DNA from 4 places in the Streptomyces sp. NPDC049585 genome. Region 1 is predicted to be linked to each of the others. Evidence: riboswitches for the same ligand, from Rfam matches in the RefSeq annotation. Region 1 holds a riboswitch; each other region holds the start of a gene.

What was found. A riboswitch is a leader RNA that binds a small molecule or an ion and turns the genes downstream of it on or off. The one in region 1 is predicted to bind cyclic di-AMP.
Region 2: linked by a shared signal. The riboswitch ahead of AB0K17_RS29665 (M23 family metallopeptidase) and the one ahead of AB0K17_RS28510 (peptidoglycan DD-metalloendopeptidase family protein) in region 1 are both predicted to bind cyclic di-AMP.
Region 3: linked by a shared signal. The riboswitch ahead of AB0K17_RS28180 (C40 family peptidase) and the one ahead of AB0K17_RS28510 (peptidoglycan DD-metalloendopeptidase family protein) in region 1 are both predicted to bind cyclic di-AMP.
Region 4: linked by a shared signal. The riboswitch ahead of AB0K17_RS13550 (transglycosylase family protein) and the one ahead of AB0K17_RS28510 (peptidoglycan DD-metalloendopeptidase family protein) in region 1 are both predicted to bind cyclic di-AMP.

Annotation. Positions count from the first base shown of each region.
Region 1 is NZ_JBFAPE010000046.1:4,507-10,185, forward strand. Features, by position in the region: gene AB0K17_RS28505 (pitrilysin family protein) at 1-1,199, shown strand, start outside; cyclic di-AMP (ydaO/yuaA leader) riboswitch at 1,399-1,558, shown strand; gene AB0K17_RS28510 (peptidoglycan DD-metalloendopeptidase family protein) at 1,572-2,375, shown strand; gene AB0K17_RS28515 (GntR family transcriptional regulator) at 2,591-3,262, shown strand; gene AB0K17_RS28520 (HPr family phosphocarrier protein) at 3,387-3,668, opposite strand; gene AB0K17_RS28525 (GNAT family N-acetyltransferase) at 3,823-5,679, shown strand, end outside.
Region 2 is NZ_JBFAPE010000053.1:22,825-28,503, forward strand. Features, by position in the region: gene AB0K17_RS29660 (MFS transporter) at 1-693, opposite strand, end outside; gene AB0K17_RS29665 (M23 family metallopeptidase) at 802-1,791, opposite strand; cyclic di-AMP (ydaO/yuaA leader) riboswitch at 1,977-2,113, opposite strand; gene AB0K17_RS29670 (DEAD/DEAH box helicase) at 2,249-3,820, opposite strand; gene AB0K17_RS29675 (cold-shock protein) at 4,341-4,544, opposite strand; gene AB0K17_RS29680 (DUF6227 family protein) at 4,729-5,565, opposite strand.
Region 3 is NZ_JBFAPE010000044.1:9,421-15,099, reverse strand. Features, by position in the region: gene AB0K17_RS28195 (NAD(P)-dependent oxidoreductase) at 1-830, shown strand, start outside; gene AB0K17_RS28190 (spherulation-specific family 4 protein) at 818-1,522, shown strand; gene AB0K17_RS28185 (endo alpha-1,4 polygalactosaminidase) at 1,519-2,403, shown strand; cyclic di-AMP (ydaO/yuaA leader) riboswitch at 2,627-2,777, shown strand; gene AB0K17_RS28180 (C40 family peptidase) at 2,781-3,254, shown strand; gene AB0K17_RS28175 (NADP-dependent oxidoreductase) at 3,286-4,212, opposite strand; gene AB0K17_RS28170 (SRPBCC family protein) at 4,305-4,844, opposite strand; gene AB0K17_RS28165 (polysaccharide deacetylase family protein) at 4,981-5,679, shown strand, end outside.
Region 4 is NZ_JBFAPE010000009.1:168,600-174,278, forward strand. Features, by position in the region: gene AB0K17_RS13545 (transglycosylase family protein) at 139-1,131, shown strand; cyclic di-AMP (ydaO/yuaA leader) riboswitch at 1,392-1,566, shown strand; gene AB0K17_RS13550 (transglycosylase family protein) at 1,571-2,320, shown strand; gene eno (phosphopyruvate hydratase) at 2,633-3,919, shown strand; gene AB0K17_RS13560 (septum formation initiator family protein) at 4,071-4,541, shown strand; gene AB0K17_RS13565 (DUF501 domain-containing protein) at 4,597-5,133, shown strand; gene AB0K17_RS13570 (Ppx/GppA phosphatase family protein) at 5,130-5,679, shown strand, end outside.

The DNA.
Region 1 (5,679 bases):
AGGGCCTGGACGGCGTCGCCACGATCATGGCCCGCGCCTTCTCCGAGGGCACCGACAAGCTCAGCGCCGAGGAGTTCGCCGCGGAGCTGGAGCGCTGCGGGGCCACCCTCGACGCCCACGCCGACCACCCGGGCGTACGGCTGTCCCTGGAGGTGCCGGCCTCCCGGCTGCCCAAGGCCCTCGGCCTGCTGGCCGACGCCCTGCGCGCCCCGGCCTTCCCCGACGGCGAGATCGAGCGCCTGGTGCGCAACCGCCTCGACGAGATCCCGCACGAGCTGGCCAACCCCGCCCGCCGGGCGGCCATGGCGCTGGCCGCCGAGCTCTTCCCGGCCGACGTCCGGATGTCCCGGCCGCGCCAGGGCAGCCAGGAGACGGTCGAGCGCATCGACGCCGCCGCCGTGCGCGCCTTCTACGAGGCCCATGTGCGGCCCGCCGCGGCCACCGCCGTGGTCGTCGGCGACTTCACCGGCACCGACCTCGACCACGTCCTGGAGCAGTCGCTGGGCGCGTGGACGGGCGCGCCGGCGCAGCGGCGCGCCCCGCAGCCCGTCACCGCCGACGACACCGGCCGCGTCGTCATCGTCGACCGTCCCGGTGCGGTGCAGACCCAGCTGCTGATCGGGCGCACCGGCTCCGACCGGCACGACCGCGTCTGGCCGGCCCAGGTCCTCGGCACGTACTGCCTCGGCGGCACCCTCACCTCGCGGCTGGACCGCGTCCTGCGCGAGGAGAAGGGGTACACCTACGGCGTGCGCTCCTTCGGCCAGGTGCTGCTGTCCTCGCCCGAGGGCACCGGCGTCTCCCTGCTCGCCATCAGCGGCTCCGTCGACACCCCCAACACCGGTCCCGCCCTCGAGGACCTGTGGACGGTGCTGCGCACGCTGGCCGCCGAGGGTCTGACGGACCAGGAGCGCGACGTCGCCGTGCAGAACCTGGTGGGCGTCGCCCCGCTGAAGTACGAGACGGCGGCCGCCGTCGCCGGCACGCTCGCCGACCAGGTCGAGCAGTTCCTGCCGGACGACTTCCAGGGGCATCTGTACGAACGCCTCGCGCAGACCGGCACGGTGGAGGCCACGGCCGCCGTCGTGAGCGCCTTCCCGGCGGACCGGCTGGTGACGGTGCTCGTCGGTGACGCGGCGCAGATCGCCGAGCCCGTGAAGGCGCTGGGCATCGGCCCGGTGACGGTGATCTCGGCCTGACGGAGCATCAGTTCGACTGAGGTGGCGCGTGGGTCCCAGGGGGACCCACGCGCCACCTTTATGTCCACTTTCAGGCGGTGGTTGCGTGTTGGTCGTGTGGCGTACGTCATAAAAACCCACTTCTGTTTGCCGATCGAATCTGAAGGCGATTAGCGTCAGCTCGGCAGTCCGTCAGATCGGAGCCGCAAACCGCGGTCCCGGGCAGCCATCGCCGAGTCCCACGCGGCCCCCCGGGGTCGCAGGGAGCCGGGGACCCAAAGTCCCCTGGGGTGAATCGGTTCCCTTTCACGAGGGGACCGTAGGAGACCTTCCTGCTCCGAACCCGTCAGCTAACCCGGTAGGCGAGAAGGAAGGAAAGGATCAGCGACAGCCATGTCGTTCACCCGTCCCACCGGGAAGCACCGTCGTCCGAGCCGCGCCGTGCGCGTGGGCGCCAATGTCGCGGGTATCGCCACGCTGACCGCCGCCGGTGTGGTCGCCGGTGTCGCCGCCCCGGCCTTCGCCGCCTCCGACGACTCCCAGCGCCCCGAGGACACCGGCCTGAGCCAGGCCGTCGTCATCGGTGACGTCATGGCCGGCAACGTCGACGCCCAGGCCGAGACCCAGCGCGGCATCGCCGACGAGGCCAACGCCCGTCAGCAGGCCGAGACCAACGCCAAGAGGCTGGCCGCCGAGGCCAAGCAGCGCGCCGAGGAGGCCCAGCGCAAGCTCGACGAGGAGCGCGCCGCCAAGGAGCGTGCCGCCCGCGACGCCGAGCGCAAGCGCCTGGGGACGTTCGTCAGCCCGCTCGACAGCTCCTACGTCTCGACCTCCTACAAGGCCTCCAGTGGCCTGTGGTCCTCCGGCAGCCACACCGGCATCGACTTCCACGCCGAGACCGGCACCTCGGTGCACGCGGTCGGCATGGGCACGATCGTCGAGGCCGGCTGGGGCGGCGCCTACGGCAACAACGTCGTGATCCAGATGGCCGACGGCACGTACACGCAGTACGCCCACCTGTCGTCCATCGACGTCTCGGTCGGCCAGTCGGTCACCCCCGGCCAGCAGATCGGCCTGTCCGGCGCCACCGGCAACGTCACCGGCCCGCACCTGCACTTCGAGGCCCGCACGGCCCCGACCTACGGCTCCGACATCGACCCGATCGCCTACCTGGCCTCGCACGGCGTCAACGTCTGACGGCCCCCGCGCCCGACGCGAACAAGGCCCCGGCCCCTGCGGCCGGGGCCTTCGTGCACCGTACGGGCTGGCCGAAAGGTGTCCGTGCGGCAGGAGGCGCCATCGGAAATGCCCAGCCGGCTCGCATAGAGTCGCTGAATGGGCGTCAGGCGACGGGGCACATCCGGAGGTGCAGCGATGAGAGACCGTTCGTGAACGGCGACGGCGCCGGCACGGTGACCTTCCCCGGACCCACCGGCGGCGGAGTCCGGGAGGGCGCCCGCCGGCTGTCCGCGCACGCCGTGTGCGCCGCCATCCGCGACGACATCGTCGCGGGCGTCCACCCGCCCGGCAGCAGGCTCGTCGAGGAACTCCTCGCCCGCCGCTACGGCGTCTCCCGGGTCCCCGTGCGCGAGGCCCTGCGCACCCTCGCCTCCGAAGGGTTCGTCACCACCCGCCGCCACGCGGGCGCCTGCGTAGCCGAGCCCAGCGAGCGCGAGGCCGCCGACCTGCTGGACGTCCGCGCCCTGCTGGAGCCGCTGGGGGCCGCGCGGGCCGCGCAGCGGCGCACCGAGGCGCACCTGAAGGTGCTGCGCGGGCTGGTCCGGCTGGGCCGCGACCGGGCCCGCGCGGACCGGGTGGGGGAGCTGTGCCGGCTCGGCGACTGGTTCGACGAGACCCTCGCCCAGGCCTCCGGCAGCCCCAGCCTCGCCGCGCTCCTCACCCAGTTGCGCCGCAAGATCGCCTGGGTGTACGTGCCGGTGCCGCCGGTGCGCCCGCTGGAGGCGTGGGAGACGTGCGGGGCGCTGGTGGACGCGGTGGCCCGCGGCGATGCCGAGCGGGCCCGGGAGCTCGCCACCCGCAGGGCCGGGCGGCCGCCCGGCGAGTTCCGCCTGCGGCCTGCGTAGCAGCCTGCGCACGAGTCCGCCAAGACCACGGGCGCCCCTACGGAACGCAACACGAAGGGGCCGCGGCGGCCGCGGTGCGGGTCGCCGCGGCCCCGCCGCGGAAGGTTGTGGTCGGATCCGTGGATCAGACGGTCTCCGGAAGCTCCTCGAGCCCCTCGGCGACCAGCTTGGCCAGGCGGTCGAGCGCGGCCTCGGCACCCTCGGCCTCGGTGGCCAGGACGATCTCCTCGCCACCCTGGGCGCCCAGGCCCAGCACGGCGAGCATGGACGCGGCGTTGACGGGGTTGCCGTCCGCCTTGGCGATCGTCACGGGGACGCCGGCGGCGGTCGCCGCACGGACGAAGATCGACGCGGGCCGGGCGTGCAGGCCCTCGGCCCAGCCGACGTTGACGCGGCGCTCAACCATGGTGTTGCCCTTCGAGTCGACAGTGGTTGTCTAGACCATTGTGGCACGGGGGCCACGGTGCCCCGGCCCGCCCGCCCGGCTGCGCCGTCCGGCCCGTGGACACGGGCCCGCCCGGCCCGGGCCGGCTGTCGGCGGGCGGCCTTACCCTGGCCCCATGCAGACGCCGCCCGAGCACGCGTACCCGGCCCACTGGGAGGCGGACGTCGTGCTGCGCGACGGCGGCATCGCCCAGATCCGCCCCATCGCGCCCGACGACGCGCAGCGCCTGGTGAGCTTCTACGAGCAGGTCTCGGACGAGTCCAAGTACTACCGCTTCTTCGCGCCCTACCCGCGCCTGTCCGACCGGGACGTGCACCGCTTCACCCACCACGACTACGTCGACCGGGTCGGCCTCGCGGCGACCGTCGCGGGGGAGTTCATCGCCACCGTCCGCTACGACCGCATCGACGCCCGCGGCCTGCGCGCGAGCGCTCCCGCCGACGAGGCCGAGGTGGCCTTCCTCGTCCAGGACGCCCACCAGGGCCGCGGCGTGGCCTCCGCCCTCCTCGAACACATCGCGGCCGTCGCCCGCGAACGCGCGATCCGCCGCTTCACGGCCGAGGTGCTGCCCGCCAACACCAAGATGATCAAGGTGTTCACGGACGCGGGCTACACCCAGAAACGCAGCTTCGAGGACGGCGTCGTCCGCCTCGAACTCGACCTGGAGCCCACCGACGCCTCCCTCGCCGTCCAGCGCGCCCGCGAGCAGCGGGCCGAGGCCCGCTCCGTCCAGCGCCTGCTCGCCCCCCGCTCGATCGCCGTCGTCGGCGCCGGCCGCGAGGCCGGCGGCATGGGCCGCACCGTCCTGCGCAACGTGCTGGCCGGCGGCTTCGCCGGGCGCGTCCACGCCGTCAACCACGCCTTCCCGCACGAGCTCACCCGCCTCGAACCCGAGGGCGTCCCCGCCCACCGCTGCGTCACGCGCATCCCCGACCCCGTCGACCTCGCCGTCGTCGCCGTGCCCGCCGCCCATGTGCCCGACGTCGTCGCCGACTGCGGCCGGCACGGCGTCCAGGGCCTGGTCGTCCTCTCCGCCGGGTACGCCGAGAGCGGCGCCGACGGGCGCCGGCGCCAGCGCGAGCTCGTCCGGCAGGCCCGCACGTACGGCATGCGGGTCATCGGCCCCAACGCCCTCGGGCTGATCAACACCGCCCCCGGCGTCCGGCTCAACGCCTCCCTCGCCCCCGAGCTGCCGCCGCCCGGCCGGGTCGGGCTCTTCAGCCAGTCCGGCGCCATCGGCATCGCCCTGCTCTCCGAGCTGCACCGGCGCGCCGCCGGCCTCGCCGGCACCTCCACCTTCGTCTCCGCCGGCAACCGCGCCGATCTGTCCGGCAACGACCTCCTGCAGTACTGGCACGACGACCCCGACACCGACGTCGCCCTGATGTACCTGGAGTCCATCGGCAACCCCCGCAAGTTCACCCGCCTCGCCAAGCGCACCGCCGCCCGCAAACCGCTCGTCGTCGTCAAGGGCGCCCGGCACGGCGCCGCCGCGCCCGCCGGGCACGCCGTGCCCACCACCCGCATCCCCGACGCCACCGTCTCCGACCTGCTGCGCCAGGCCGGCGTCATCCGGGTCGACACGGTCACCGAGCTCGCCGACACCGGGCTGCTGCTCGCCTCCCAGCCGCTGCCCGCCGGGCCCCGCGTCGCCATCCTCGGCAACTCCGACTCCCTCACCCTGCTCACCTACGACGCCTGCCTGACGGCCGGCCTGCGCCCGCTGCTCCCGCGCGACCTCACCACCGCCGCCACGCCCGCCGACTTCCGCACGGCCCTCGCCCAGGCCCTGGCCGACCGGGCGTGCGACGCGGTCCTCGTCACCGCCATCCCCTGGGTCGGCGACACCGCCCCCGCCGCCTCCGCGCCCGACCTCGCCGCCGCCCTGCGCGAGGCCGTGGCCGGCGCGCCGACGCCCAAGCCCGTGGCCGTCGTCCACCTGGAGATCCCCGGCCTCCCGCAGGCCCTCGCC
Region 2 (5,679 bases), on a different contig from region 1:
GACCAGTTCCTCCGCCTCCGGGCTGCGGCCGTGAATGAACAGCCAGCGTGGACTTTCCGGGACGTGGCGCCGCACGAGCAGGATCACCAGGCCCAGGACGACGCCGAGCCCGAAGGTCAGCCGCCAGCCGACGTCCTTGGCGAAGATGCTCGTGTCCAGCATCAGGATCGACAGCAGCGACCCGGCGATCGCGCCGAGCCAGAAGCTGCCGTTGATGATCAGGTCGACGCGGCCGCGGTAGGCGGCCGGGATGAGTTCGTCGATGGCGGAGTTGATGGCCGCGTACTCGCCGCCGATGCCGAAGCCCGTCATGAAGCGGAAGACGAAGAACCACCAGGACGAGTACGACAGTGCGGTCAGCGCGGTCGCCGACAGATAGACCGCCAGGGTGACCATGAAGAGTTTCTTGCGGCCGAAGAGGTCGGTGAGCCGGCCGAAGAACAGCGCCCCGGAACACGCCCCCGCCACATACAGCGCGGCGGCCAGGCCCGTCACCCCGCCGGAGGTGATGGGCAGGCCGCTGCCCTGTTCGGAGAGGCGGCCGGCAATGTTGCCGACGACCGTGACCTCCAGACCGTCCAGCACCCAGACGGTGCCCAGCCCGATCACCACCGTCCAGTGCCACCGGGACCAGGGCAGCCGGTCCAGGCGGGCGGGAACGGACGTGGTGATCGTCGGTGCGGTCGTCGTCACATCCTCTGATTTCCCGATCACACGGATAACATTCCCGGAAAATCGGGATACGTAGGGGAATCCACGCCGCTATGACCCGGCTGCCTCCCTGCGGTTGCGGAGCGCGCGCTACGGCTGCAGGCCCCGGTCGCGCAGCCAGGACAGCGGGTCCACCGGGGCGCCACCGCCCGGCCGCACCTCCAGGTGCAGATGGGGACCGGTGACATTGCCGGTCGCACCGACCCGGCCGATGACCGTGCCGGGACCGACCTTGCCCGAGGTGATCACCATCGACGACAGGTGGCAGTACCAGACCTCCGTACCGTCGCCGAGGGTCAGCACGACGCGGTAGCCGTACGCGCCCGCCCAGCCGGCCTGCGTGACCGTACCCCCGCTCACGGCCCGCACCGGAGTGCCGGTCGGGGCGGCGAAGTCCTCGCCGGTGTGGTGATGCGACGACCACATGGCCCCGGCCCGCCCGAAGCCGGCGGTGAGGGTGTACGAGGTGAGAGGGAGGGTGAAGGAACCACGGGCCTGCGAGGGCGCTTGCGGGGCGCGATGCGGCTGGGGTGCCCGGTGCTGCTGGGGAGCCCGGTGCGGCGCTTGAGGCGCGGCGTGCGCTTGCGGTCCGGCGTGCGCTTGCGGCGCAGCGTGCGGGGCCTGGTGGGTCTGGTGGGTCTGGTGGCCCTGGTGAGTCTGCTGCGGCGCCGGCGCCGCCTGGGCGGGCACTGCTGCCGCTGCCGCGTGCGCCGCTGCTGCGCGGGCTGCCGCTGCCTGGGCCGCGGCAGCGGCCTTGGCCTTGGCCTCGGCTTCCGCCAGTGCCGCCTGCTGCGCGGCCATCGCGTGGTGCCGTTCCGCCGCCGCCCGGGCCTCGGCCGCCTGCACGGCCGCTTCCGCCGCCTCCTGCTGGTGCTCGGCCTGCTGCATGATGCGTGCCCGCAGCACCTCGCCCGCGTGGGCGGCTTCGTCGGTGAACGCCGCCGCGGGTGCGGCGGGTGCGTTCCGGCCGGGGTCGGGCATGGATATGGGGGCCGCCGGGCGGTCCTGCGCGCTGGCCATGCCGCCCGCGCCCACCGCCGCGATCATGCCCACGCCGAGGACGGCACCGCTGCGGGCCACCGTGCCGCCGCGCTGCTTGGCGGCGCGGTGCCGGCCGCGCTCGAGCGGCGTCGCCGGGAGCTCGTCGTCGGGGTCGGTGGCGCCGGGATCGTAGGGCGGGGCGTAAGCCGGGACGATCGGAGGGTCGTACGCGGTGTAGGAACCGTCGTCGGCACCGTGCCTGTTGGACGCCACCGGGGCGCACTCCTTTCCTTCCCACTCGCCTACCGGGTTAGCTGTCGGGTTCGGAGCAGGAAGGTCTCCTACGGGCCGGTGCGCGGCCCGATTCACCCCAAAGGGATGGTTCCCCGGTTCCGTTCACGGGATTCGGCGAAGGCGCGCGGCACCGCCTCTTGCGGCGGTATCCAGGACCGCGCTGCGTTATCGAACGTTAATAGACATCGCGACCGGATTCCAAGCCGAACGGGTGAATTCGCAGGCGTATTGACGCTCCAACTTTCTGACGGAGCGTCAATTGTTATGCGCGCTCCCCCGCGGGCCGGCGCCGCCGGGCCGGGCGGGTGCGGCCGCGCCCGGGACGGCGCTGCGACTGCTCCTGCCGGGGCTGCTCCGGCCGGGACTGCTCCTGCCGGGGCGCGGGCACCGCGATCGTCACCGGGATGCCGCTCGGCTCGCGGGCGCCGGTGATGCGGACGAGCTCGGCGTCCTGCGGGCGCACGTCGGCCGTCGCCGGGGCGATGCGCGCGGTCACCATCATCTGCCGCATGTCGCGCCGCTCCTCGGGCAGGACGAGCGTGACGACGGTGCCCGCCTCGCCGGCCCGGGCCGTACGGCCGCCGCGGTGCAGGTAGTCCTTGTGGTCGACGGGCGGGTCGATGTTGACGACGAGGTCGAGCCCGTCGATGTGGATGCCGCGCGCCGCCACGTTCGTGGCGATCAGCGCGGTCACCTGCTCGGTGCGGAACTGCTCCAGGACGCGGTTGCGCTGCGGCTGGCTCTTGCCGCCGTGCAGCGCCGCGGCGCGCACGCCCTGCGCCAGCAGGCGCTTGACCAGCCGGTCGGCGCCCCGCTTGGTGTCCACGAACATGATCACGCGGCCTTCGCGGGCCGCGATCCGGGTGACCACGTCACGCTTGGCATCCACGTCGGCGACGTGCAGCAGGTGGTGCTCCATGGTGACCACCGCGCCCGCCGAGGGGTCGACGGAGTGGGTGACGGGGTCGGTCAGGAAGCGGCGGACGAGCCGGTCGACGTTGCGGTCCAGCGTCGCGGAGAACAGCATCCGCTGGCCGCCCGGGGCGACCTGGTCGAGCAGGCGGGTGACCTGGGGCAGGAAGCCCATGTCGGCCATCTGGTCCGCCTCGTCCAGGACGGTGACGGTCACGTCGCCCAGGGCGCAGTCGCCGCGCTGGAGCAGGTCGGCGAGCCGGCCCGGCGTCGCGACCATGACCTCGGCGCCACGGCCGATGGCCTGCGCCTGCCGGCCGATGGACAGTCCACCGACGACGGTGACCGTACGCAGGTCCAGGGCGGCCGCGTAGGGGGCGAGGGAGTCGGTGACCTGCTGCGCGAGCTCACGGGTGGGCACCAGCACCAGCGCCAGCGGCCGGCCCGGCCGGGCCCGCCGGCCCGCGGTACGGGCCAGGAGCGCGAGCCCGAAGGCGAGGGTCTTGCCGGAACCGGTACGCCCGCGGCCGAGGACGTCGCGTCCGGCGAGGGAGTTCGGCAGGGTCGCGGCCTGGATGGGGAAGGGCTCGGTGACGCCCTCGCGGGTCAGCGTCTTCAGCAGGGCGCCCGGCATGTCGAGGTCGGCGAAGGAGGCGACGGGCGGCAGCGCCGGCGTCGTGGCCTCGGGCACCTCGAAGTCGGCGGCCGGCTCGACGACGGCGGCGGCGCCCCGTGCGGGGCCGCCGGCGCGGCGCCGGGCGGAGCGGCTCTCGCCGCCGGAGCGGCTGGCGCCGCGGGAACGGGTGCCGCCGGGGCGGCTGTCGCCGCCGGAGCGGGTCTCGCCCTCGGAGCGGGCGTCCCCACGGGAGCGGGTGCTGCTGCTGAGGCGGGCGCTGCCGCCGGAGCGGGCCTCCCCGCCGATGCGGGCGCTGCCGCCGGAGCGGGCCTCCCCGCCGATGCGGGCGCTGCCGCCGGTCCGGGTCTCCCCGCCGATGCGGGCGTTGCCGCCGGTGCGGGCGTCGTCAGCGGCGCGGGTGCTGCCGCCGTTCCGGGCCTCACCGCTGGTCCGGGCGTTGCCGCCGGAGCGGGCGCCACGACCGGTCCGGGCGTCCCCGCCCGAACGGGCACCGCCACCGGAACCGGCGCCACCGCCGGAACGGGCACCGCTGCCGGAGCGGGCGTCCCCACCGGAGCGGGCATCGGCGCCGGAGCGGCTGTCGCCGCCCGAGCGGGTGCCACCGGCGGAGCGGGCGTCGCCGCCGGAGCGGGCGTTACCGGAGCGGGCATCGCCACCGGAGCGGGCGGGGCGGGGGGCGGAGCGAGTCATGCGGGACCTTCCCTCGGTGGCGGCGGCGGGAGCCGGGCCCCCGGTGGACGAACGCGACAATGGGGCCCGCACCCAGTGGTGCGGGCCCCATGGCGCGTACGCGCGTACGGTTTCGTCAGATGGTGACGATGTTCTCGGCCTGCAGGCCCTTCTGGCCCTGCGTGACCTCGAAGGACACCTTCTGGCCCTCAAGCAGCTCGCGGAAGCCGTTGGAGGCGATGTTCGAGTAGTGGGCGAAGACGTCGGGGCCGCCGCCGTCCTGCTCGATGAAGCCGAAGCCCTTTTCCGAGTTGAACCACTTCACGGTGCCAGTAGCCATGTCTATCTCCTTAGTGATGGGGTGGCCCCCGACCGGAAAAAGACCGGCGAAAACAAAAATGCGCCTTCGGCTACATGGCCGAGGCGCACACGAATTCCATGGGTACCACAACTGCAACTCGTACGAGAGTACCACGCCCTGTGCGCCTCGTGTGGATCTTGGTGGAGCGCTCCCCCGGCCCGCGCTATAACTCGACCCCCTGGGCCCTGGCGTGCCGGTCGGCGGCGACCTCCGCCTCGGCCTCGTCGAGGTAGACCTCGCAGACCAGCCGCCCGTCCGCGGTCATGTTGTGCTCCAGCTCCCAGAGGCTGACCTCTCCCCCGCCTTCGAGCAGGAACGCGTGCTCGTAGAAGCGGCACCAGGTGGCGTCCTTGCCGGGCCCCCGGCGCCTGGGCTTGGTGATGAGGGCGATGTGGTGGCCGAGCGCCCCTTGGAGCAGTTCGCGCACGACCTCGCCGGGCCCGTCGGCGTTCTCGGCCCGGCGCAGCAGCCGGCGGGCGTGCTCGGGGGAGGCCTCGGCGACGTACTCGCGGCGGGGCCGGCTGGGGCCCATGGCCAGCAGCAGTTCCTCGGCCAGCCAGGCCGGCAGCTCCTCGTCCTCGCTGCCCGGGCCGATGCCCCCGCCGCCGATGCGCTCGTGCACGCGACGCTCGGCGGCGTCGAGGGCGGTGTCGTCGGTGTAGAGCTCGTACAGGAACCGCTCCTGCGGCCCGGTGTCGTGTTCGAGCTCGTACAGCACGAGGCTGCTGCCGTCGGCGAGCAGGAAGACGTGGCGGTAGGTGTTGCAGCGCAGGGGGCGCCCGCCGTCGTTGCGCTGGCGGTACGAGCGCAGCTCGGGCTGGTGCATCAGCGCGGTGCCCAGCCGCGCGAGGACGCCCTCGCCGATCTCGAAGCCGTTCTGGGCCCGCCTCAGCAGCTCCTGCACCTGCTCGGCGGGGGTCGCCTCGCGGCCGGCGGGGCGCTCCGGCTCGTCGCCGCCCCGCTGCCCGCCCTCGCCCCCGCCCTCGCGCGTCCTCGCCATGCCCCTCGACCTCCCGAGTCCTCTCCCGCCACCGAGCCGGGTGCCGTCCACCGTCCGCCGCAGGCTGCGCCGTCGCCGGTACGAGCGCCGTGCCGGCGCTCCTGCGCCGCTCGC
Region 3 (5,679 bases), on a different contig from region 1:
AGGGCGGCCGCTCCCCGCGCGCCGCCCTTCCCCTCGACCTCTCGGCCACGTACCCGGACCGGCTGATCTCCGCGCTGCGCGGCGCGGCCCCCGACGCCGTCGTCAACTGCGCGGGGGTGGTGGGCGGCAGCGCCCTGGCCCTCACCGGCGTCAACGCCCGCGGCCCCGCGCTGCTGTGCGAGGCCCTGCACGCGGCGGCTCCCGACGCGCGCCTGGTGCACCTGGGCTCGGCGGCCGAGTACGGTCCGGCGGACGGCCACCGGCCGGCGGCCGAGGCCGGCCCGGTGCGCCCGGCCGGGCTGTACGGCGCGAGCAAGCTCGCCGGCACCCTCGCGGTGACCGGATCCGGCCTGGACGCGGTGGTGCTGCGGGTGTTCAACCCCGTCGGCCCCGGCGCCCCGGCCGCCTCCCTGCCCGGCCGGCTGGCCGGCGCGCTGCGCGCGGCGGGACCCGACGGCCGGGTGAAGACGGGCGACCTGTCGGCGTACCGCGACTTCGTGGACGTACGGGACGTCGCGGAGGCCGTCGCCCGGGCCGTGACCGCCCCCCGGCCGCTGCCCGCCGTCCTCAACGTCGGCAGCGGCACGGCCCGCCTCGTGCGGGACGTCGCCGAGGGGCTGCTGCGGGCGGGCGGCTTCACCGGGCCCGTGGGCGAGCGCGTCGACGAGCAGGGCGACGGCTCGCCGCGCTCGGCCGCCGTGCCCTGGCAGCAGGCCGACACCACCGCCGTCACCCGCAGCCTGGGGTGGACGGCGCGCCGTTCGCTGGAGGAGTCCCTGGCGGATCTGTGGGCCGAGGTCCGCGACCGGCCCGAGGAATGCCTCCGGTGACGTCCGGGCGGCTGCTGGTCCCGCTGTACGTCCATCCCGGCGAGGGGCCCGAGGCCTGGGAGGCCCTGCTGCGCGAGGCCCCGCGCCTGCACGCGGTGGTGCTCAACGCGGCCGACGGTCCCGGCGACCGGCCGGATCCGGCCTTCCGTGCGGCGGCCGGACGGCTGCGCGCCGCGGGCGTCGCGCTGCTCGGGTACGTCGACACCGGGTACGGCCGGCGGCGCACCCGCGCCGTGGTCGCCGACGTGCGACGGCACCGCCGGTGGTACGAGGTGGACGGCGTCTTCCTCGACCAGGTGCCGGTGCACGCCGCCCATCTGCCCCGCTACCGCCGGCTGGTGCTGGCCGCGAAGGTGCTGGGCGCCCGCAGCGCCGTGCTCAACCCCGGCACGCACCCGGACCCCGGGTACGCGGAGCTGGCCGACGTGCTGGTGACCTTCGAGGGGACGTGGGAGGACTACCGCCGGGCGCGGGTGCCGGCCTGGACGGCCGACCACCCGCCGCAGCGGTTCTGCCACTTGGTGCACGCGGTGCCCGAGGGGCGGGCGCACGAGGTGGCGCGCACGGCCGCCCTCCGCGGCGCGGGCGTGCACTGCGCCGTACCGGGCACGGGCGCGAACCCCTGGCGCAGCGCCCCGCCGCCGGCCGGTGCGCAGGAGGTACGGGAACACGAACGGGGAGGAACGCGGTGAAGGACCGGCGCCTACGGGCCGGGCTGCTGGGCGTGCTGCTGCTGGTGCTGGCGAGCTGCTCGTCGGCGCCGGGGGACGACGAGGACGCCGAGCCGGAGGGGAAGCCGACGGCCACCGCGCCGGACGCAAGCCCCACGGCCGGTGCGCCGACCCCCTCGGGACGGCCCGGTGAGCGCTGGCAACCGCGCCCGGGCACGGCCTGGCAGTGGCAGCTGGGCGGGAAGCTCGGCGAGGCCGACACCTCCCTCGACGTGCCCGTCTACGACATCGACGGCTTCGAGAACACGGCGGCCACCGTGGCGGCGCTGCATGCCCGCGGCCGGAAGGTGATCTGTTACATCAACGCCGGTGCGTGGGAGGACTTCCGGCCGGACAAGGACGCGTTCCCCAAGGGGCTGCTGGGCCGGAAGAACAAGGGCTGGGACGGCGAGAAGTGGCTGGACATCCGCCGTCTGGACGCGCTGCGTCCGCTCATGGCGGCCCGCATGGACATGTGCCGTCAGAAGGGCTTCGACGCGGTCGAGCCGGATCTGACGGAGGGTTTCCGCAACGGCACGGGCTTTCCGCTGACGGCCGCCCACCAGCTGGCGTTCAACCGGATGCTGGCGCGGCTGGCGCACGAGCGCGGGCTCGCGGTGGGGCTGAAGAACGACCTGGAGCAGATTCCGGCACTGGTGGGCGACTTCGACTTCGCGGTGAACGAGCAGTGCGCGCAGTACAAGGAGTGCGAAAAGCTGACGCCCTTCATCAAGCAGAACAAAGCGGTCTTCCACGTCGAATACGACCTGCCGACGGAGAAGTTCTGCGGCGAGGCGAAGCGGCTGGGGCTGAGTTCGATGCGCAAGAAGCTGGAGCTGGACGCCTCGCGCGAGCCGTGCTGACGGGTGGTCGGCTACCGGCGGTAGCCCGCCTTTCGTTGCAGGACAGGCGGTATGGACAGGCGATGGTTGCACCGTTTCGCCCGAAGTGAAGAAGTTCACAGATGCCGCTGCGGGTGCGGGATCCGGGCGGGCGATGGTGCAGGATCTCTCGTCGAACACAAGATCCCGTCACCGAGGCGGGCCACCCGGGCGGAACGCCGAGTCCTGCCGCCGCACCGGGTGCGGAATCGATTCGTCGATCGGCAGGAGCGGGAGACCCAAGCGGTACGGACCACGAACGCGGTGGTCCTTGGGGTGAAGCCAGACACTGGCCGGGCAACTTCGCAGCCCGAACCCGACAGGTCATCTTTCGCAGGCGGATGCCGAAGGGCTGTGGCATGTCTGCATTGCCTCGCATACCTGCACTCGTTTCCCGGGCCGGCACCGCGTCGGCCCTGACCGCCGCCACCATCGCGGCATCGGTCCTCGTTCCCGGCCTCGCCCCCGGCGCCTCCGCGGCGACCACCGGCGAGCAGGCCCTGAGGGTCGCGGCCTCCAAGGCCGGCTCCCCCTACCAGTGGGGCGCCACCGGCCCCAACCGCTTCGACTGCTCGGGCCTGACCCTGTACTCGTTCAAGAAGGCGGGCAAGAGCCTGCCGCGCACCGCCGCCGACCAGTACAACCGCACCCGGCACATCTCCGCCGGCTCCCGCACACCGGGCGACCTGGTGTTCTTCCACTCGGGCAGCAACGTCTACCACGTCGGCATCTACGCGGGTAGCAACACGATCTGGCACGCCCCCAAGCCGGGCACCACCGTGCGCAAGGAGCGCATCTGGACCGGCAGCGTCTGGTACGGCCGCGTGGGCTAGGACCGAACACCCCCGTCCTCGCCGGCCGCCGTCAGGCGACGGCGAGGACGATCTTGCCGGTGAGGTGGCCGTGCTCGCTCTCCCGGTGGGCGTCGGCCGCCTCCTCCAGGCGGTAGATGCGGTGGACGGGCAGCTGCAGCAGTCCCGCCTCGTGCAGGGCGAGCGCCTCGTTCAGCGCGGGCACCGGCCGCACCTCCCGGCCGCCGGAACTGAAGCGGGCCCCGTGCAGCCGGGCACCCTCGGCGTCGGCGATCGACACCACCCGGTCGGCGCCGCCGGTCACCTCGACGGACACCCACACGGCATCGCCCTTGCCCACGGCGTCCAGCGCCGCGTCCACCCGGCCGGGGGCGGCCGCCTCGCGCACCCGCTCGGCGAGCCCCTGCCCGTACGTCACCGGGATCGCGCCGAGGCCGCGCAGGTAGGCGTGGTTGGACTCGCTCGCCGTGCCGATGACCCGCACCCCGCGGGCCCGGGCGAACTGCACGGCCAGGGTGCCCACGCCCCCGGCGGCGCCGTGGACGAGCAGCGTCTCGCCGTCGCCGAGGTCCAGCAGCTCCATCACCCGCCGGGCCGTCTCGGCGGCCACCGGCAGGGCGGCCGCCTCCTCCCAGGCGAGCGAGACGGGCTTGACCACGACCTGGTCCTCCCGGGCCAGCGCCTGCTCGGCGTAGGCGCCGGTCACGGTGCGGCCGAACACGGCGTCGCCCGCCCGCACCTGCGTCACGCCCTCCCCCACCGCCTCGACCAGGCCGGACGCCTCCACCCCGGGAATGTGCGGCAGCTCCAGGGGGAAGGTGCCCGCCATGGCACCGCTGCGCAGCTTGTGGTCGAGCGGGTTGACGCCGGCGCAGCGCACCGCGATGCGGACCTGCCCCGGCCCGGGGGCGGGCAGCGGCACCTCGACCGGCCGCAGGACGTCGGCCGGTCCGTACGAGCTGAAGGAGATCGCCTTGATCGTCGTCATGGGATCACCCTGATCGACGACCGGCCGATTCGCCGCCAGGCTGGCCGCACCGCCACCCGGATACCGTGCTCCGGGGCCGGCGCCTACGCCCCGTCCTCGGCGAGCCGCTTGACGCCTTCGAGGGTGGCCCGCATGCCCGCCTTGAACTCCTCCAGCCGCATGGCCACGAGCTCCTCCTCGCGGTCGGGCATCCGGGCTATGGCCACGCTGATCCCGGAGGGCGCGGGGCCTATGCGCACCGACTGGCGCAGCAGCGTGGCCGCCCCCTCCGGGCCTTCGGGCTCCAGTTCGAACTTCCAGGTGGCCATGGGGTGGGCCGGGTCGGCCTCGCCGCCGCCGTAGTGGCCGTCGGGGTCGGTGACCGCCCAGCTGAACAGCCGCTCGGTGACCAGGCCGACGACGTGGGAGACGGTCCGCCACTCCCCCGCGTACGGGTGGCGGTTGAACCCCTCGAAACGCGCGCCCGGCTGCACACCGGTGGCACCGTCCAGCCAGGCCGTGCTCTGGAGCTCGGTGCTCAGGCGGGCGGGCAGGCCGATGTCCGTCACGAGCTTCCACACGACGGCCGGAGCCGCGTCGATGCGAATCTCCTCCTGTGCACCCGGGGCGTCCGCCAGACGCATGATGTCTCCCTCCCACAACTGAACATGACAAACCGTTGGGCACAGTGTGCAACACCCCTCGGTGGCGGATGCCACGGCGGGTCCGGTTCACCGCACGTCCACCGGCCGTGCGCACCGCTGGGGGATGCTGGAGGATGTGACAGCGCAATTCGTGGTCTCGGTGCACGACGTCGCCCCCTGGAGCTTCTCGCGGACCCGCGAGTGGGTGGCCGAACTGGAGTGCCGCGACGTGCCGGCGACCCTGCTGCTCGTACCGGGCGCCTGGCGCGGGGTGCCGCTGGCGGACGACCCCGCCCTCGTCCGGTGGCTGCATGCCGCCGCGCGGCGCGGGCACGAGCTCGCCCAGCACGGCTTCACGCACCGGGCCGTGCCCGGCGGCCCCCGCCACCGGCGCCTGCTGAACCGGCTCCTGGCCCGCGGATGCGCCGAGTTCTGCGCGCTCGGCGCGCACGAGGCCGCCGACCGCCTCGCCCGGGGACGGGCGGAACTGGCCCGCGCCGGGATCCACCCGGAGGGCTTCACCCCGCCCGGCTGGCTCGCCTCCCCCGGCACCATGGCGGCCCTGCGCGCCTCGGACCTCGCCTACACCACCTCCCACCTGGCCGTGCACGACCTGCGCACCGGCCGGCGGCACCGCCTGCCCGCCCTGTGCCACCGCCCCGGCGGCCTCGGCGAGCACGCGGCAGCCCGCCTCCTGCCGTGGGCGGCCTGCAGATGGGCGCGCCGAGGCCGGTCCTTCCGTATCGCCCTGCACCCGGCCGACCTGGCCCGGCCCGGGCTGCGCGAGAGCGCACTGGAGGCGATCGACGCGGCGCTGGCCGCGGGGGCGGAGCCG
Region 4 (5,679 bases), on a different contig from region 1:
GGGTTGTGACTCCGGGGGGCCGTCGCTATGTTCGACGACCATCCGAAGCCGCCTACCCGAGAGGGCCCGAACATGCGCTCAGGCACTGGTAGACATCGCCGTCCCCGTCAGGTCCCCGCCATCGTGCTCGCGGCGGGGGTGACGGGAGCCAGCGTCGCCATGCCGCTGCTGGCTGCCACCACCGCCACCGCGGCCGACGCGGGCACCTGGGACAAGGTCGCCCAGTGCGAGAGCGGGGGGATGTGGAGCGCCAACCAGGGCAACGGCTTCTTCGGCGGCCTGCAGATCACCCAGGAGTTGTGGGAGCAGCACGGCGGCATCTCGTACGCGCCCCGGCCCGACCTCGCGAGTCGTTCCGAGCAGATCGCCATCGCCGAGAGCATCCTCAAGTCGCAGGGCTCCGGCCCGTGGACGAGCTGCGGCGAGGGCGCGGGTCTGACCCGCAGCGAGCGGGCGCCCGAGGTCGACCCGGGCACCAAGGCCACCCCGCCGCCGGCCCCGGAGCGCAGCCGGACACCGGAGCACACGACCAAGCCCGCGCCGGAGCACGGCTCGCCCGCTCCGGACGCCTCGCATGCCCCCGACGCCACCCCCACGCCTTCGGCGCCGTCGGGGACGCCGTCCGCATCGCCGTCGACGTCGCCGTCCGGGTCGTCCACGCCCGCGCCCGGCCAGTCCGGTGCGCCCTCCGGTGCGACGCCGGACGCCGGTGGCACCCCGTCAGCTCCCGCGAGCGGCACGCCGGACGCCGGGCAGGGCAAGCACCGCAAGGAGCCCGGCACCGACCTCCCGTCGGCTCCGGCCGACGGCTCCGCGAGCCCGTCGGGCACGCCGGGAGCCGACGGCGCGTCCGCCGGGGACGCCGGCGCGGCGGAGGGCTCGGGGCGCCACCGCGCGACCCCGAACGGCCCGGACGACGGCGCACAGCGACCCTCGCGCGGGGGCGATTCCCGGCCGGGCATCCCGGCCGCAAACGACTACACCGTGCAGCCCGGTGACAACCTGTCAGTGATCGCCCAGGAGCACTCGGTCGCCGGCGGCTGGCAGACGCTGTATCAGAAGAACGAAAAAGTTGTCGGAACTGATCCGGACCTTATCCGTCCTGGTCAGCGCCTGGATATCCGTCAATAGCCATGCGGAAAGGGCCGAATGTCCGTTCCAGTCGAAAGTGAGACATGGGTCTCTTCGACTCGGCGGCGGAGAGCGTCCGTCCGATTTGCGTCTACCCAGGGCCACCTGCGGAAACGTCAGGTTTCCCGCGGTAACCGATGGCGGCCTTGGCTGAAAAGTGGGGTTTGAACCCGCAGGCCGCCTGTGCTTACCGTCTTCACCGCTCGCCATCGCGAGCACCACGGTCGCCACGCCGAATCCTGCCGGCGGCCGGGGGAGTCGTCGCGCAAGCGCCGTAGGCAGGAGCGGGGGAACCAAGGTAGGCGCCGGACGGACCGGCGGTCGGCAGACCGCAGGGACGGACGGCTTGGGGTGAAGCCCGGTGCTCGCACCGGGCCGGGCAGTCTCACAGCCCGAACCCGACAGCTCACCTCGTAGGCGTCGGTGAGGAAAACGACTTATGTCCAAGGGCAAGCACCGTCGTCCGTCCAAGGCCGTCCGAATCGTCACGCTCGCCGGCGTCACCGGCGCCGCGGTCGCCGCCCCACTGATGGTCGCGACCTCCGCCAACGCCGCCTCCGTCTCCACCTGGGACAAGGTCGCCCAGTGCGAGTCCAGCGGCAACTGGCACCTCAACAACGGCAACAACTACTACGGCGGCCTGCAGTTCTCGAACGACTCCTGGAAGGCCGCGGGCGGCACCAAGTACGCCCCGCGCGCCGACCTCGCCACCAAGGCCCAGCAGATCGCCACCGCCGAGCGGCTGCTGGCCATGCAGGGCCCGGGCGCCTGGGGCTGCGCGGGTGAGGGCGGTCTGCGCTCCGGCGGCGCCAAGGCCGACGTCGACCCCTCCGACGACTCCGGCTCCGCCTCCGCCAAGAAGACCCGCAAGACCACCTCCGCCGAGGGCGCCCACTCCACCAAGAACCACTCGGACCGCAGCGAGCGCCACAGCGCTCCGAAGAAGGTCACCCGGGAGTCGGACGCCGACGACGAGGCCGCGGAGGCCAAGGCGGAGGCCAAGAAGGCCGCCCCGCGCGAGGTCAAGCAGGGCACCGGCGAGTACAAGGTCAAGGAGGGCGACACCCTCGGGACCATCGCCGACGCGCAGAAGGTGCGCGGTGGCTGGGCGAAGCTCTACGACCTCAACAAGGACGTCATCGACAACGCCGACCTGATCTTCCCCGGTCAGCAGCTGCACCTGCACTGACCGGAGTCGATCGAAGCCGATCGAAGGTGCCGGGCGGCCCATGGCCGCCCGGCCGCACGACGACCGGCCGTACGACCGCCCCGCTTCGCTGCGCTTCCCCCCGAGCCGCACCGGAGCGGGGCTTCGCCGTTCGAGCCGCCGTGCCGGCCGCGCCCCGTCGACTGTCCGTTGAGCGAACATACTGGGTTTTCATCCCGTGATATCGGCATTTGTGCCAATTTTCGGCCCGTGGCCCGGTCCAGCGCGGGGAGAGCCCGCGGGGCCCGTTAGGCTCGTGGTGCAGAACTCCAGACACACACGAAGGAGACCCTCGTGCCGTCCATCGACGTCGTCGTAGCTCGCGAGATCCTCGACTCGCGAGGCAACCCCACGGTCGAGGTCGAGGTCGGCCTCGACGACGGCTCCACGGGCCGTGCCGCCGTGCCGTCCGGCGCCTCCACCGGCGCCTTCGAGGCCATCGAGCTGCGTGACGGCGACCCGGACCGCTACCTCGGCAAGGGCGTCGAGAAGGCCGTCCTCGCCGTGATCGAGCAGATCGGCCCGGAGCTGGTCGGCTACGACGCCACCGAGCAGCGCCTGATCGACCAGGCCATGTTCGACCTGGACGCCACCGACAACAAGGGCTCGCTCGGCGCCAACGCCATCCTCGGCGTCTCCCTGGCCGTCGCGCACGCCGCCTCCGAGGCCTCGGACCTGCCCCTCTTCCGCTACCTCGGCGGCCCGAACGCGCACCTGCTGCCCGTTCCGATGATGAACATCCTCAACGGCGGCTCGCACGCCGACTCCAACGTGGACATCCAGGAGTTCATGATCGCGCCGATCGGCGCGGAGTCCTTCTCCGAGGCCCTGCGCTGGGGCACCGAGGTCTACCACACCCTCAAGAAGGTCCTGAAGGGCCGCGGCCTGTCCACCGGCCTGGGCGACGAGGGCGGCTTCGCCCCGAACCTCGGCTCCAACCGCGAGGCCCTCGACCTGATCCTCGAGGCCATCAAGGAGGCCGGCTACACCCCCGGCCAGGACATCGCGCTCGCCCTGGACGTCGCCGCCTCCGAGTTCTACAAGGACGGCGTCTACACCTTCGAGGGCCAGGACCGCACCGCGGCCCAGATGACCGACTACTACGCCGAGCTCGTCGAGGCCTACCCGCTGGTCTCCATCGAGGACCCGCTGTTCGAGGACGACTGGGACGGCTGGAAGACCATCACCGACAAGCTCGGCGACAAGGTCCAGCTCGTCGGTGACGACCTGTTCGTCACCAACCCCGAGCGCCTCGCCCGCGGCATCGAGGAGGGCACTGCCAACGCCCTGCTGGTCAAGGTCAACCAGATCGGTTCGCTGACCGAGACCCTCGACGCCGTCGAGCTGGCCCAGCGCAACGGCTTCAAGTGCATGATGTCCCACCGCTCCGGCGAGACCGAGGACGTCACCATCGCCGACCTGGCCGTCGCCACCAACTGCGGCCAGATCAAGACCGGCGCCCCGGCCCGCTCCGAGCGCGTCGCCAAGTACAACCAGCTGCTGCGCATCGAGGAGATCCTCGACGACGCCGCGGTGTACGCCGGCCGCAGCGCCTTCCCGCGGTTTCGCTCTGCGAACTAATGAGCACAGCAGGGCTGAGCGCCGCGTCGGCTTGAGCCTTGACGCTTGAGCCTTAACGGCTGAGCTCTCGCCAGTCTCCGTACGTCCCCGGCCGCGGTCCCGTACCGTGTCCGGGGACGTACGTTCGTAGCGGACCGACAGGGGAGGCGACGTGGGCGCGGACCGGTTCTCCACCGCGACCAGGCTCAAGGCGCTCGGCACGGCGCTGGTGCAGGGGCCCGCCGCGGCCCGGACGTACCGCGCCCGTCAGCCGCGCCGCTCCCGGCTCACCGGCCGGGCGGCCCTGCTGGCGCTCGTCGTCTGCTCGCTGGTGGTGGCCCTGGCCTACCCGATGCGGCAGTGGGTGACCCAGCGCTCCGACATCGCCGACCAGCGGCGCCGCACCGAGCACGCGCGCGAGCAGGTCAAACGGCTGCAGGACGAGAAGGCCCGGCTGGAGGACCCGGCCTACGTCGAGCAGCTGGCCCGCGAGCACCTGCACTACCTGCGCCCCGGAGAGACCGGCTACAACGTCGTCGACGGCACCGCCGCCGACGGCCGCCACAAGGACGAGGGCGCCGCCGACCGCCCCTGGTACCTCAACCTCTTCGACGACGTGGACGCCTCCGACACCCACCGCTGAGCGTCCCGCGCCACCGGCCCCCCGACCCACCGAGCACGAGCGAGCATTCGAGCACATGGACACGCCCCCGCCCACGACCGAGCCCACCGAGCCGACGGACGCCGACATCGCGGCGTTCGAGGCGCAGCTGGGGCGCCCGCCGCGCGGCCTGCGCGCCATCGCCCACCGCTGCCCCTGCGGCAACCCCGACGTCGTCGAGACCGCCCCGCGGCTGGAGGACGGCACGCCCTTCCCGACGCTGTACTACCTGACGTGCCCGCGCGCCGCCTCGGCGATCGGCACGCTGGAGGCCGAGGGCGTCATGAAGGAGATGAGCGAGCGGCTGCAGAGCGACCCGGAGCTGGCCGCCGCCTACCGGGCCGCGCACGAGGACTACATCCGCCGCCGGGACGCCATCGAGGTCCTGCAGGGCTTCCCGAGCGCCGGCGGGATGCCGGACCGCGTCAAGTGCCTGCACGTCCTGGTCGGTCACTCCCTGGCCGCGGGCCCGGGCGTGAACCCCCTGGGCGACGAGGCGATCGCCATGCTCCCCGAGTGGTGGCGCAAGGGCCCGTGCGTGAACCCCTGCGGCGAGCAGGAGGACGGCGCATGACGCGCGTCGCGGCCATCGACTGCGGCACCAACTCCATCCGCCTGCTCGTGGCGGACGTCGACCCGGCCACGGGCCGACTCGACGAGCTCGACCGCCGGATGACCATCGTCCGCCTCGGCCAGGGCGTCGACCGCACCGGCCGTCTGGCCCCCGAGGCGCTGGAGCGCACGTTCGCGGCCTGCCGCGCGTACGCGGAGGTCATTCGCGACCTGAAGGCCGAGCGCATCCGTTTCGTCGCCACCTCCGCCTCCCGCGACGCACAGAACCGCGAGGACTTCGTGCGCGGCGTGGTGGAGATCCTCGGCGTCGAGCCGGAGGTCGTCACCGGTGACCAGGAGGCCGAGTTCTCCTTCACCGGTGCGACGCGGGAGCTGGTGGGGCGCGCCGATCTGGCCGCGCCGTTCCTCGTGGTCGACATCGGCGGCGGCTCGACGGAGTTCGTGGTCGGCGAGGAGCATGTGCGGGCCGCCCGCAGCGTGGACGTGGGTTGCGTGCGCATGACGGAGCGTCATCTGGTGGTGGACGGCGCGGTCACCGACCCGCCGA